DNA from 3 places in the Nonomuraea helvata genome. Region 1 is predicted to be linked to each of the others. Evidence: riboswitches for the same ligand, from Rfam matches in the RefSeq annotation. Region 1 holds a riboswitch; each other region holds the start of a gene.
The links. Region 1 has a riboswitch for S-adenosylmethionine ahead of ABD830_RS43695 (aminotransferase class V-fold PLP-dependent enzyme). Riboswitches for the same ligand answer to the same signal wherever they lie in the genome.
Positions count from the first base shown of each region.

Region 1 (4,319 bases):
GGAGGCAGGATGCAGGGCCGGTGCGATATCCACAACGTTTTCCACACAGCGCGACGCGCTGAAGGCATTGGGGATCACCGGCACCCGGCCGCCCATCGACCTCGCCCATGCCGATCCGCGGGCCTATGTACGGGCTCTGGCCAGAGCCTCGGAGGAGGGCGAGCTGATCGATCCGGCCGGTCTCGGCGGCTTCGGCTGGCTCAGCCAGCGGCGCTGACGTCCAGTGACTCCAGCCCCCGGATGATGTAGCCGGGCTTCCAGGCCGGCGCGTGCCGCAGCTCCAGCGTGTCCGCCCGGTCCAGCAGCGCGCCGAACGACTCGATGAGCTCGATGCGGGCCAGCGGGGCTCCCAGGCAGAAGTGGATGCCGGCACCGAAGGAGATGTGCGGATTGTCCGCGCGGCCCACGTCGAGCCGGTCCGGCTCCTCGAAGACCGCAGGGTCGCGGTTGGCCGACCCGAACAGCAGCGCCACCTCCGACCCGCGCGGGATCTCCACGCCGTGCACCTCGATGTCCTCCAGCACCCAGCGCTCGAACATCTGCAGCGGCGTGTCCCAGCGCATCAGCTCTTCGACGGCCGTGGGCAGCAGCGAACGGTCCTCGCGCAGCCGTGCCAGCTCCGAGGGGTTCCTGAACAGGGCCCACCAGCCGTTGCCCGTCACGTTCACGGTGGCCTCGTGGCCGGCGTTGAGCAGCAGCACGCACGTGCCGACCAGCTCGTCGTCGGTCAGCTCCGGGATCCCCGCCAGCGCGCTGATCAGGTCGTCGCCGGGGGTCCGCCGCCGCTCCGTGGCCAGCGTCTTGAGGTAGCCGGCGAACTCCGACGCCGCGCGTACCGCCGTGTGCTGGGCCTCGGGAGTCGGGTTGAGCTCGTACATGCCGCAGATCTCCGACGACCAGGGGCGCAGCAGGTGGCGGTCCTGGTCGGGGATGCCGAGCATCTCCGCGATCACCGTCACCGGGAGCGGCTCGGCCACCTCGGCGATCAGGTCGCCGCCGCCCTTCTCCACGAACGCGTCCACCAGGCCCGCGGCGATGGCGCGCACCCGGGGGCGCAGGGACTCGACCATGCGGGGTGTGAACGCCTTGGAGACCAGCCGGCGCAGCCTGGTGTGCACCGGCGGCTCCACGTCGAGCATGCCGGCCCTGATCACGCGCCAGAACGGCTCCTGGAACCCGGGCTCCGGCGGCCTGCCGAACTCCTCGTGCGTGGCCACGTGCAGGTAGGACCTGCCCAGGCGGCGGTCCCTGAGCAGGGCGTTCACGTCGGCGTGGCGCGAGATCAGCCACTGGTCGGTCGGCTCGAAGTAGCTGACGGGCGACTCGCGCCTCAGCTCGTCGTACACGCGGTACGGGTGGGCCACGAAATTCGGATCCCAAGGGTCAAAGCGCACTATTTCATCTTAGAAGCGGAATCCTGCTGCTCCGGGTGGGCGCGCTTACTGCGCACCCGGATGTTCAGCAGCTCGACGACGAGCGAGAACGCCATCGCGAAGTAGATGTAGCCCTTGGGGATGTGCTGGCCGAAGCCCTCGGCGATGAGCACCACGCCGATGAGCACCAGGAACGCCAGCGCCAGCATCTTGATGCTCGGGTGCCGGTCCACGAACCTGCTGATCGGCCCGGAGGCGAACAGCATCACCACCACCGCCACCACGACCGCCGCGATCATCACGCCGAGCTGGTCCACCATGCCGACGGCGGTGATGACGGAGTCGAGCGAGAACACGATGTCCAGCACCATGATCTGCAGGATCACCGAGGCGAAGGAGGCGGCAGCGGCCTTCTTGCCGTCCTTCTCCGCGGGCGCGTCCATGCTGTGGCCGATCTCGGTGACGCTCTTGCCCAGCAGGAACAGGCCACCGAGCAGCAGGATCAGGTCGCGTCCCGATATCTCGTGGCCGAGGACGGCGAACAGCGGCTCGGTGAGCTGCACCACCCACGACAGGCCGAGCAGCAGGAGCAGGCGGGTGATCAGGGCGGCGCCCAGACCCATCACGCGGGCCCTGTCGCGCTGTTCAGGGGGCAGTTTCCCGGCCAGGATGGAGATGAAGATGATGTTGTCGATGCCCAGCACGATCTCCAGGGCGACCAGGGTGAAGAAGCCGATCCAGATCTGTGGGTCCGTCACCCAGTCCAACATCTGCCTACCTCCATGACTACGTGGGCGGGGTTTCCGGTAGCAACGAGTGACGGCGCGCAGAAGTTCGCGACTTGCGATTGAAGGTGGGGTTTCGGTTATAGTGCGGGTCGTAGGTCATGAGTGCCAGCGACAAGCCCCGGCTAGCTGGCCGGCAACCCTCGCGTCCGCGGCGGGGTGCCCCGGGTGAAGACCTGGTCCGTCACGAGGTGTGGCGGGCAAGCGCGGGCTCCGTGGCTGCTTCCAGGGGTCCCGACGACCCTGAGGGAGATGTGCAGTGTCCACCTTGACGATCTTCAGCCCCGCCCCCGCCCAGCACGCCGAGGCGGCTCCCGCCGTCACGAGCAGGCCGATCCCCACCGTGCTCGGAGCCGATCTCGAGGTGCCGGTCAAGGGCGGAAGGCTCGTCGGCTACGCCAACCTCGACTACGCCGCCAGCGCGCCCTGTCTCGAGCCGGTCAGCGCCGCCGTCACCGCCGCGCTCCCGGCCTACTCCAGCGTCCACCGTGGCGCGGGCTACGCCTCCCAGCTCACCACCGCCCGTTACGAGCAGGCCCGCCACACGGTCAGGGCGTTCGTCGGCGCCCGCCCGGACGACGCCGTGATCTTCACCCGCAACACCACCGACGCCACGAACCTCCTGGCCGGCTGCCTGCCCGCCGGCACGACCACGGTGGTCTTCGACACCGAGCACCACGCCTCGCTCCTGCCCTGGAAGAACTCCGTACGGCTGGCGCCGCCCGCCTTCCCCGGCGAGGCCGTCCGCGCCGCCGACGAGGCGCTGGCCGGGATCGACGGCCCGAAGCTGCTCGTGGTCACCGCCGCCTCCAACGTCACCGGCGAGCTCTGGCCCATCGCCGCCCTGGCCCACATCGCCCACCGGCACGGGGCCCGCATCCTGGTGGACGCCGCCCAGCTCGTACCGCACCGCCCGCTCAACCTGACCGCGCTCGACCTGGACTACGTGGCCTTCTCCGGGCACAAGCTGTACGCGCCGTTCGGCGCCGGGGTGCTGATCGGGCGGCGGGACTGGCTCGCGGAAAGTGAGCCGTACCTCAAGGGCGGAGGCGCGGTGCGCTCCGTGGGGGACGACACCGAGTGGCACGACGACCCCGAGCCGCGGCACGAGGCGGGCACCCCGAACGTGCTGGGCGCCATCGCGCTGGCCGCGGCCTGCGACGCGCTCACGGCCACCGGCTGGACCGCGCTGGTGCGGGAGGAGGAGCGGCTGATCGCCCGGCTGCGGGCCGGGCTGCCCTCGATCGAGGGCGTACGCGAGCTGTCGCTGTGGGGGGACGATCACCCGCGCGTGGGCATCGTGTCGTTCACCGTGGACGGCTACTCGGCCCGTGAGGTCGCCGAGGTGCTCTCCGGCGAGTACGGCATCGGGGTGCGCGACGGGAAGTTCTGCGCGCACCCGTTCGTCCGGCACCTGCTGGGCACCTCCGATGGAGGCTGCGAGGACGGCACCGCCTCCGCGGTGCGGGCCTCGATCGGCATCGGCACCACGGAGGAGCACGTGGACCGGCTCGTCGAGGCCCTGCGGGAGCTCGTCGCCCGCTGACCCTCAGCCCCTGTTCGGGGGCTTGTGCGGCGGCGGCGGCTCGTCGGAGACGAGGGCGTCGATGTCCCTCATGTCATCGTCGTCGATCATGCCTGCCCGGCGCTCGCCGGACTGCCTGGGCACCCGTGGCTCCTGGGACGGGTAGGGCCTCGTGGGCTCGCCGCTCACCGGTGTGACGTTCGAGGGCTCCGGAGCGGGCGCGTACCTGGCGAGCTCCTCCTCGGCGGCCCGGCGCTCCCCGCGTCTGCGGAACCTCGCGCCGAACAGGCCGTCGAGTCCGATCCGCCCGCCGCCGAGCGCCAGGAACAGCAGGCTCAGCGCCCCGAGCAGGCCGGGCAGCTCCCAGCCGCCGGTGGTGGCCAGCACGCCGTGCCCGAAGTGCACGAACGCGATCGCGCCGAGCATGTTGAGCAGCAACAGCAGTCCCATCAGCCGTACCAGCAGGCCGAGGATGAGGAGGAGGCCGCCGACGGTCTCGACGACGGTCGCGTAGGTCGCGGCGAACTCGGGCATCGGGACCCCCATACCCCTGAATGCCCGGCTCTGGGCCGCGATGCCGCCGAACCACTTCTCCAAGCCGTGAGCCAGGAAGATCACGCCGGTCACGACCCGCGC
Region 1 is NZ_BAAAXV010000009.1:2,212,281-2,216,599, reverse strand. Features, by position in the region: gene ABD830_RS43710 (SAM-dependent methyltransferase) at 1-217, shown strand, start outside; gene ABD830_RS43705 (cytochrome P450) at 201-1,394, opposite strand; gene ABD830_RS43700 (TerC family protein) at 1,394-2,143, opposite strand; SAM riboswitch class IV at 2,256-2,371, shown strand; gene ABD830_RS43695 (aminotransferase class V-fold PLP-dependent enzyme) at 2,418-3,704, shown strand; gene ABD830_RS43690 (DoxX family protein) at 3,708-4,319, opposite strand, start outside.

Region 2 (4,319 bases), on a different contig from region 1:
GAAGAAGGACATGATCAAGTCAGGCGGCGAGAACGTGGCGAGCCGCGAGGTGGAGGAGGCCCTGTACCAGCATCCGTCGGTGGCGGAGGCGGCGGTGTTCGGGGTGCCGGACGACAAGTGGATCGAGGCGGTGACGGCGGCGGTGGTCCTGCGCGAGGGTGCGGGGGTGAGCGAGGACGAGCTGATCGCGTTCCTGCGGGAGCGGCTGGCGGCCTTCAAGGCGCCCAAGCGGGTGGTGTTCGTGGACGCGCTGCCCAAGAACGCCTCGGGCAAGGTGCTCAAGCGGGAGCTGCGCGACGCGTTCTAAGGGGCCTCGTCCAGGAGGCCGGCGGCGATCTACCACTCGTACAGGGCGACGGGGACTCCCTCCAGGACGTTCGCGATGGCGGCGGCCGGATAGGCGACCATCTCGCCGTGAGGCAGGTGGCCCACGGGCCACCACGCGAGTTCCGAGCACTTGTCCGGCTCGGCGTTGCAGGGCTCACCGGTCCACTTACGGGTGGCGAAGAAGAGGCCGACACGTTCCGGGGCGCGGTGCATGACGTGGGCGAACGCGAGGTCGGCCGGGTCGATCACCACGCCCAGTTCCTCCCTGGCCTCGCGGACCGCCGCCTCGGTGACCGACTCTCCCGCCTCGAGGTGACCGGAGGGCAGGTGCCACAGACCGTCCCCGAAGCCGGTGCCCTTGCGCCTGCCGAGCAGCACATGGGTGCCGGGGTGAATCGCGGCTGGGCTCCCGCCGTGGATCCCGGGGCGAGTCGCGGCGTGGGACTCACCGTCGGTGCCGCCGCGAGTCCCGCTGTGAGTCTCGCCGTGGATGCCGTCGCCGGACTCGTCGTGGATGTCGCGGAGGAGGAGCACGTGCACGTCGACGATGGCCCGGAAGCGCTCTCGCGGTGCTGCGCGGTCAGGGTCGCTCTCCGCTGAGGGTGGCCGGCGGTCGAGGGCCTGGGTCCATTTGACCGCGACGGCGGCCACCTGGATCAGCTCGGCTCGCAACCGTTCGGGGTCCGTCTCCGCGAACGCCTCCATCACCTCCTCCGTCAGGATGTGTCTCCACGTGAGCACCCCGCCCGCGGCCGCGGCCTCCGTCTCGCGCCTGGCCTGGTCGGACTCGGCCACCGTCCCCTCGTCTCCGGTCCCGTCCGGCAGGATCTGCATGCCCCACCTCGCGTCCTGAGCCGCCCGCTCGGCCGTCACGTCCGCGAGCACCCTCGCCAACGACCCCGGCACCCCCGCGTCGCCATCATGTGTCATGGTCACCAGTTTGGCCCGTCCGGGGCCGATGAAGGGGAGCTCGCGGCGGTGATGCGGGCTTGCAGTACCGGTTCGACGGCAGGCCATTCGGTGGCGACCACGGCGAACATGGCCGAGTCACGGACCTTGCCCTCCTCGCCGCGCGCCCACGACATGGACCAGGCGCGCAGCACACCCTCGAAGGGGATGCCGAGTCGCTCCAAGGCCCGGCGGCAGCGGTGGTTGCGGGCGTCGGTCTTCAGGTCGACGCGGGCGACGCCGAGCACGTCGAACGCGTACGACAGCAGCAACAGCTTCGCCTCGGCATTGATGCCGGTGCCCTGCGCCGAGGCGGCCAGCCAGGTGAAGCCGATCTCGATCGCCCGCAGCTCCGGCCGGTCCGGCCACCTGCGTGGATCCCACAGCCCGGTGCATCCCACCGCCTTGCCGTCGGTGAGCCGGACCTGCGCGAACGGGGTCAGCCCGTCGCGGGCGAGTTGGGCCGCCAGGTAGTCCGGTATCTCGTGAGCGCGCGGCACCAGCGTGAACTCGTAGGACGACCGATCCTCCTCGACCGCCTCCGCGAGATCTGGCGCGTGCCGCATCGCCAGCGGCTCCAGCCGCACCAGATCACCGGCAAGGACAGGAACATCAAGGCGTACGCTCATCAGCTCTCCCTCATCGTTCCTGGCATTGGCACCTTTCCTGCGGAGCTCCGCCGGGGAGGTTGCCGGACCGTCACAGGGCCAGGTCCCTCAGATCCTCTGGATGATCAACGAGTCAGGATCCTGCCTGAAACAGGCGGACACCGTCAATCCGCCGGGAGGTCACGCGGGGCGGAAGCCGGGGCCGAGGTCGGTGGTTCCCGCGCGTGCGTGATCCCTGAAGGCTCGCACGGCCGGCGTCAGCCGCGCCTCCTTCGACCAGCTCACCCCGATCGTCCTGAACACCGGCGGGGACAGCGGTATCTCCACCACGCCCGAGGCGGACTCCGAGCGGGGCAGGATCGCCACGCCGAGCCCCGCCGCCACGAGCCCCCGTACGGTCTCCGACTCCTGCCCCTCGAACGCGATTTTCGGCTCGAACCCCGCCGCCGCGCACAAGTCGTCGGTGATCTGGCGCAGCCCGTACCCGTGCTCCAACGTCACCAGCTCCTCCCCCACCAGCTCGGCCGCCCGTACCCGCGCCCGGCGGGCGAAGCGGTGGGACGGCGGCACGGACAGCACCAGCTCCTGGTCGGCGAGCGGGGTGCTGCCCAGCCCGGGGTCGTCCAGGGGCATGGGGGCGGCGAACACCAGGTCGATCGCGCCCTCGCGGAGCGCGTCGAGCATGTCCTGGCGCGAGCCCTGGACCAGGCTGAAGCGGACGCCCGGGTGGCACTCGCGGAAGCCGCGGATGAGGGACGGCACGAGCGCGCGGCCCAGGAGGTGCAGGAAGCCCAGGACGACACGGCCGGTGGCCGGGTCGATCTCCTCACGGACCTCACGGGCGGCGGCGGCCATCGTGATCAGCGCGCGGGTGGAGGCGGCGGCCAGGGTGCGGCCCGCCCTGGTGAGGCGGATGCCGCGGCCCGAGGGGACCACGAGCGGGGCGCCGATCAGGTCCGCCAGGGCGGCGAGGCGGCGGCTCGCCGTGGGCTGGGGGATGCCGAGGAGTTCGGCGGCGCGCGTCACGTGTCCCGTCTCACCCACGGCGGCCAGGATGGCCAGGGCCGGCGCCAGGCGAGCGGCCAGCTTCTCATCCGATTCATCCGTCACAGTATGAATTATCGCCTATATACGCATTAGACGTATTTATTAGCCTGGCTTAGCGTGGCGAACGTGGTGGTCATCGACGCTCCTCCGGTTCCCGACACGCGGCGGGTCAGTGCCGCTGTGGCTGCGGCCGGCGTGTCGTCCTTCGCGCTCCTGTACGCGCCGCAGCCCGTGCTCCCGCAGCTCGCCGTGGCGTTCCGGCTGGATCCGGGCAGCGCTTCGCTGGCCATCGGAGTGGCGACGGGGTCGCTGGCCGTGGCGGTCCTCCCCCTGGCCTGGCTGGCCGGACTGGTGGGGCGGCGGCGGATGATCCTCTGGTCCGTGCTGCTCTCCGCGGCGATCGGGCTGCTGCTGCCGCTGGCGCCGTCCTTCCCGGTGCTGCTGGTGATGCGGGCGGTTCAGGGGGTGGCGATCGCGGGCTTCGCCGGGGTCGCGGCGGCGTACCTGGCCGACGTGGTGGGGACGGTGCGGCTCGCCGGCGCGGTGGGAGCGATGATCGCGGGCAACTCGGTCGGCGGGATGCTGGGGCGGCTCGGCGCCGGATTCACCGCCGGGCCGATGGGGTGGCACGGCGCGTTGCTGACGGTGGCGGCAGCGTCCGGGTTGTGCGCCCTGTACGCGGCACGGGCTCTCTCTCAGCCCACCGACTCCATGGCTGAGCGCACTGCTGAAGGGGTGACCGGCCAGAAGGACGGCGCCGGGATGCGGCTGGGGGCCGGGCTGGTCGCGCCTTTCGCCGTGGGGGCGCTGGCCATGGGGGCGTTCGTCGCGCTCTACAACGCCGCCGGGTTCCGCCTGACTTCCCCTCCCCTCTCCCTCACCCCCGCCGCCGCCTCCCTCGTCTTCCTCTCCTACGCCATGGGCACCGCCTCCTCGGCCGCCGCCGGACGCGTGGCGGGCCGTCTCGGTCGTTCCAAGGGGCTGGTCGCGGCGCTGCTCGTGACGGCGGCGGGCTCCGTGCTCACCCTCTCCACGTCGCTCCCCCTCGTGGCGGCCGGCTTCGCCGTGCTGACCGCCGGGTTCTTCGCCGCGCACGCCATCGCGAACGCCTGGGTCACCGCCGAGGCCGCGCCGCACGCCCGTGGCCGCGCCGCCGGCGTCTACACCCTCTGCTACTACCTGGGCAGCGGCGCGGGCGGCACGGTGGGCAGCATCGTGTACGGGCACGCGGGCTGGACCTCGCTCATCGCCCTGACCTCGGCCTGGTTGCTGCTGGCGATCGCGGCGGTGCTCATACGCCGGCGCTCACCCGCTCGGATACAGGCGCCTACAGGCGGGTGACGGTCACCGTGATCTCCTGGTGGCTCTCCGGTGGCCCCTGGTAGACGC
Region 2 is NZ_BAAAXV010000001.1:189,823-194,141, forward strand. Features, by position in the region: gene ABD830_RS00810 (acyl-CoA synthetase) at 1-307, shown strand, start outside; gene ABD830_RS00815 (NUDIX hydrolase) at 337-1,257, opposite strand; gene ABD830_RS00820 (GNAT family N-acetyltransferase) at 1,260-1,904, opposite strand; SAM riboswitch class I at 1,912-2,011, opposite strand; gene ABD830_RS00825 (LysR family transcriptional regulator) at 2,064-2,993, opposite strand; gene ABD830_RS00830 (MFS transporter) at 3,048-4,271, shown strand; gene ABD830_RS00835 (transglutaminase family protein) at 4,258-4,319, opposite strand, start outside.
Region 2: another riboswitch for S-adenosylmethionine. It lies ahead of ABD830_RS00820 (GNAT family N-acetyltransferase); the one in region 1 lies ahead of ABD830_RS43695 (aminotransferase class V-fold PLP-dependent enzyme).

Region 3 (4,319 bases), 450 kb from region 1:
CATGTAGCTCGCCGCACCCGAGTCGACGAAAGAAAGGTGGCAGGCTCGCACGGACTGCGCTACCGCGCGATCCTGCCGGTGCATACCAGGTGGGGCGTGTCAGACCGCGCGAACGGCCTCTGCCTGGGGACCCTTCTGGCCTTGCGTGATCTCGAACTCGACGCGCTGCCCCTGTTCGAGAGCTCTGTACCCGTCCATCAGTATCGCTGAGTAATGGACGAATACATCCTTACCACCGTCTACCGCGATGAAGCCGTAGCCCTTGTCCGCGTTGAACCACTTGACGGTGCCCTGCGCCACTTCCGACTCCTCTTACTGGGCCCACAGATCTCGCCCATTCCTCCGCGAGACCCGTAATCGACTGACATAACGGAAAATCAGCCAGACGATCGCCCTCGACCATACCTGTGGCACGGGGTTTGGCAACAGAGTCAATCCACAAAAGAAGCATTTCTCCGCATCCAAGCTCCATGAAACGTTCATTTGCCCTGGAAAAGCAGAAGGCGCCCACTAGGGGCGCCTTCAAGGATGTGATCTATAGCACTCAGCCGCCGGCGACCGCCGGGATGATAGAGATCTGAGTGCCCTCAGGGGCTGCAGTGTCGAGCCCCTCGGCGAATCGGACGTCCTCTTCCCCAACGTAAACGTTGACGAAACGACGAATCTTGCCCGATTCATCCAAAATTCTCGCGCCGATCCCCGGGTAGTCGGAGTCGAGCTTGATGAGGACGTCACGAAGAGTCGCGCCCTCGCCACTGACTTCCGCGTTACCCCCGGTGTACGTGCGCAGAATGGTGGGAATCCGCACAGTAACGCTCATGGTTAAACTCGCCTTTCCTGGTTGTCAGACAGCCGCGCGGAACGCGTCGAGGGAGGGCCGGATCACGGCCGTGGGCTTGGCGTCGTCGCTGATCGCGTCGAGCGTCTTGAGTCCGTCGCCGGTGTTGAGGACCACGGTCTCGGCCTCGGGATCGAGCCGCCCGCTCTCGGCGAGCTTCTTCAGCACGCCCACGGTCACCCCGCCCGCCGTCTCGGCGAACACGCCCTCGGTCGAGGCCAGCAGCTTGATCGCGGCCACGATCTCGGGGTCGGTGACGTCCTCGACGGCCCCGCCGGTGCGCCGGGCGATGTCCAGGACGTAGGGCCCGTCGGCCGGGTTGCCGATGGCCAGGGACTTGGCGATGGTGTCGGGCTTGACCGGCTGTACGACGTCGTGCCCCGCCTTGTACGCGGTGGAGACCGGCGAGCACCCGGCCGCCTGCGCCCCGAAGATCTTGTACGGCGTGTCCTCGACCAGGCCCAGCTGCACCAGCTCACGGAAACCCTTGTCGATCTTGGTGAGCTGCGAGCCCGAGGCGATCGGGATGACGATCTGCTCGGGCAGCCGCCATCCGAGCTGCTCCGCGATCTCGTAGGCCAGCGTCTTCGAGCCCTCGGCGTAGTACGGCCGCAGGTTGACGTTGACGAACCCCCACTTGTCGCCCAGCGGGTCGCCGATCAGCTCGGAGCAGAACCTGTTGACCTCGTCGTACGTGCCGTCGATGCCGATCAGCTTGCCGCCGAACACCCGGGCCATGGCGATCTTGGCCGCTTCGAGGTTGGCCGGGATGAACACGCACGCCTCGAGCCCGGCCCGCGCCGCCGCGGCGGTGACCGCGCCCGCGAGATTGCCGGTGGAGGAGCAGGAAAGCGTGTGGAAGCCGAAGTTACGCGCCGCCTCGACGGCGATGGCGACCACGCGGTCCTTGAATGAATGGGTGGGGTTGCCCGAGTCGTCCTTGACGTACAGGGACTTCAGACCGAGCGCGCGCCCAAGGTTTCCGGCCTTGACCAGTTTGGTCCATCCGGGGTTCATGTTGGGCTTACTGGCGACATCGACAGGAACGGGGAGCAACGACCGGTAACGCCAGATGTTGGATGGACCCGACTCGATGTCCGCGCGGGTCACGGTGCCGAAGGAATAGGCCGCTTCGAGCGGCCCGAAACACTCCAGACACGCGAAGCTGGGACCGAGGGGGTAACGCGTACCGCATTCGCGGCAGGACAGACCGACAGCAGGACCAAAGTCGAGCGACATGAAGCGAGGCCTTCCCTCATCTTCGCCCGCGGCCACCTTGACCGCAGACCGGAATTGGCACCTTGTCCCGGTCGGCCTCGCCAGGTCGCGAGCCTCAAGCCGGGAGGGTTGCCGGGGCTTCGTAGGGCCGGTCCCTCCACCCCTCTGGATGAGCAATATTCAGTTGTTGAAATGGACTCTACCTGCCCAGGGGGCCTAAATGGCCACTTGTCTCAGCAGGTGAGATGCGATGTCTCAACGATAGTCATCACCCAGCACGCCCTGCACGTATTTCCGCGCCTGGTGAATGCGCGACTTGGCGGTGCCGAGCGGGATGCCGAGCTGCTCGGCCACCTCGTTGTAGTCGAGCTGGACGATGTCGCGCAGCACCAGCGCCTGCGCCAGGTCCGGCTTGTCGGCCTCCAGCGCCTCCATGGCGTCCAGCAGGTCGAGCCGTGATCCGGCGATCACGCTCACCCGCCGCACGTCGGGCTTCTGCATGGGCAGCTCGTCGGAGCTCTGCTCGGCCGCCCTCCGCTTCAGCGACCTGTACGTGGTGCGCGCGCAGTTGGCCGTCACGATGTGGAGCCAGGTGCTGAACCTGGCCCTGCCCTCGAACCGCCCGATGTTGCGCGCCACGGCCAGCAACGTGTCCTGCGAGGCCTCCTCGGCGTCCTGGTGGTAGGGCAAGATCCGGGCGCAGTGACGCATCACATCGGGCTCGATCCGAGCCAGAAGTTCGCCAAGTGCGCGATGATCTCCGGCTGCGGCGGAACGTGCGAGTTCCTCGGTTAGCTCATCAAGCGCCATAGCTGGGATCCTATGGGCGAAGGGAGCCTAGATGAACAGCGTTCTGGTGGCCTCCAACAGAGGACCCGTCTCGTTCACCGTCTCCGACGACGGCGAGCTGACCATGAAACGCGGTGGCGGCGGCCTGGTGTCCGGGCTGTCCGGGGTGGTCAGGAAGGACGGCGTGCTGTGGGTCTGCGCGGCGCTGTCCGACGGCGACCGCAGCGCCGTCCGCCTGGCGCCCGGCGGCAGGATCGATCAGGCCGGCTACGACACGGGCCCGCTGCGCATGCTCGACATCCCGCCCGCCACCTTTCACCGGGCCTACAACTCCGTCGCCAACTCGACCCTGTGGTTCGTCAACCACCTGCTCTACGACATCCCCAACTCGCCCAACTTCGGCACGAGGTTCGAGCGCGAGTGGGAGTCGTACCGCGACTACAACGGCGCGTTCGCGCTGGCGCTGGCCGAGGAGGCCGGCCACGGCGCCCGCGTGATGGTGCAGGACTACCACCTGACGCTGACCCCGGCGATGCTCCGCGCCGAGCGGCCGGACCTGCGCATCGCCCACTTCAGCCACACCCCTTGGGCGCCGCCGGAATACTTCTCCCTGCTGCCCGACGAAGTGGCCGGAGAGGTCCTGGAGGGCATCCTGGGCGCCGATCATGCCGGGTTCCTCACCGACAGGTGGGCGCAGGCGTTCATGGACTGCTGTGAGGCGCTCCTGGGCGCGGAGGCCGACCGCGCCGGCCGCAGCGTCACCTACGAGGGCAGGACCACCCGCATCGGCGTGCACAGCCTGGGCGTGGACGGCGAGGCGCTGTGGGAGCGGGCCTGCGAGCCCGACGTCGAGTCGCACATGGCCGCGCTCAGGGAGCAGGTGGGCGACCGGCGGCTGATCGTCCGCATCGACCGCACCGAGCTGTCGAAGAACATCGTGCGCGGCCTGATCTCCTACCGCGAGTTCCTCGACGCGCACCCCGAGTGGCACGGGAAGGTGGTGCATCTGGCGTTCGCGTACCCGAGCCGGCACGACCTGCCCGAATACCGCGAGTACACCGCGTCGGTGCAGCGCCGCGCGCAGGAGATCGAGGACGAGTACGCCACCGAGGACTGGGACCCGCTGATCCTCAACGTCAACGACGACTACCCGCGCTCGCTGGCCGCGTACCGGATGGCCGACGTGCTGCTGGTCAACCCCATCCGTGACGGGATGAACCTGGTCGCCAAGGAGGGCCCGATCCTGTCGCCGCGCTGCGCGCTGGTGCTCTCACGGGAGGCGGGGGCGGCGGCCGAGCTGGGCCCGCACGCGCTGCTGGTGAACCCGTACGACATCAGCGGCACGGCCGCCGCGCTGCACCAGGCGCTCGTCATGCCGGAGGACGAGCGCCGGATGCGGCGCGACAAGCTGCACGCGGCGGCCACCGCCCTGCCGCCGCAGAAGTGGCTCGCGGCCCAGCTCGACGCGCTCGCC
Region 3 is NZ_BAAAXV010000009.1:2,659,850-2,664,168, reverse strand. Features, by position in the region: gene ABD830_RS45765 (cold-shock protein) at 100-300, opposite strand; gene ABD830_RS45760 (MoaD/ThiS family protein) at 545-820, opposite strand; gene thrC (threonine synthase) at 845-2,077, opposite strand; SAM riboswitch class I at 2,091-2,232, opposite strand; gene ABD830_RS45750 (RNA polymerase sigma factor) at 2,312-2,866, opposite strand; gene ABD830_RS45745 (alpha,alpha-trehalose-phosphate synthase (UDP-forming)) at 2,898-4,319, shown strand, end outside.
Region 3: another riboswitch for S-adenosylmethionine. It lies ahead of thrC (threonine synthase); the one in region 1 lies ahead of ABD830_RS43695 (aminotransferase class V-fold PLP-dependent enzyme).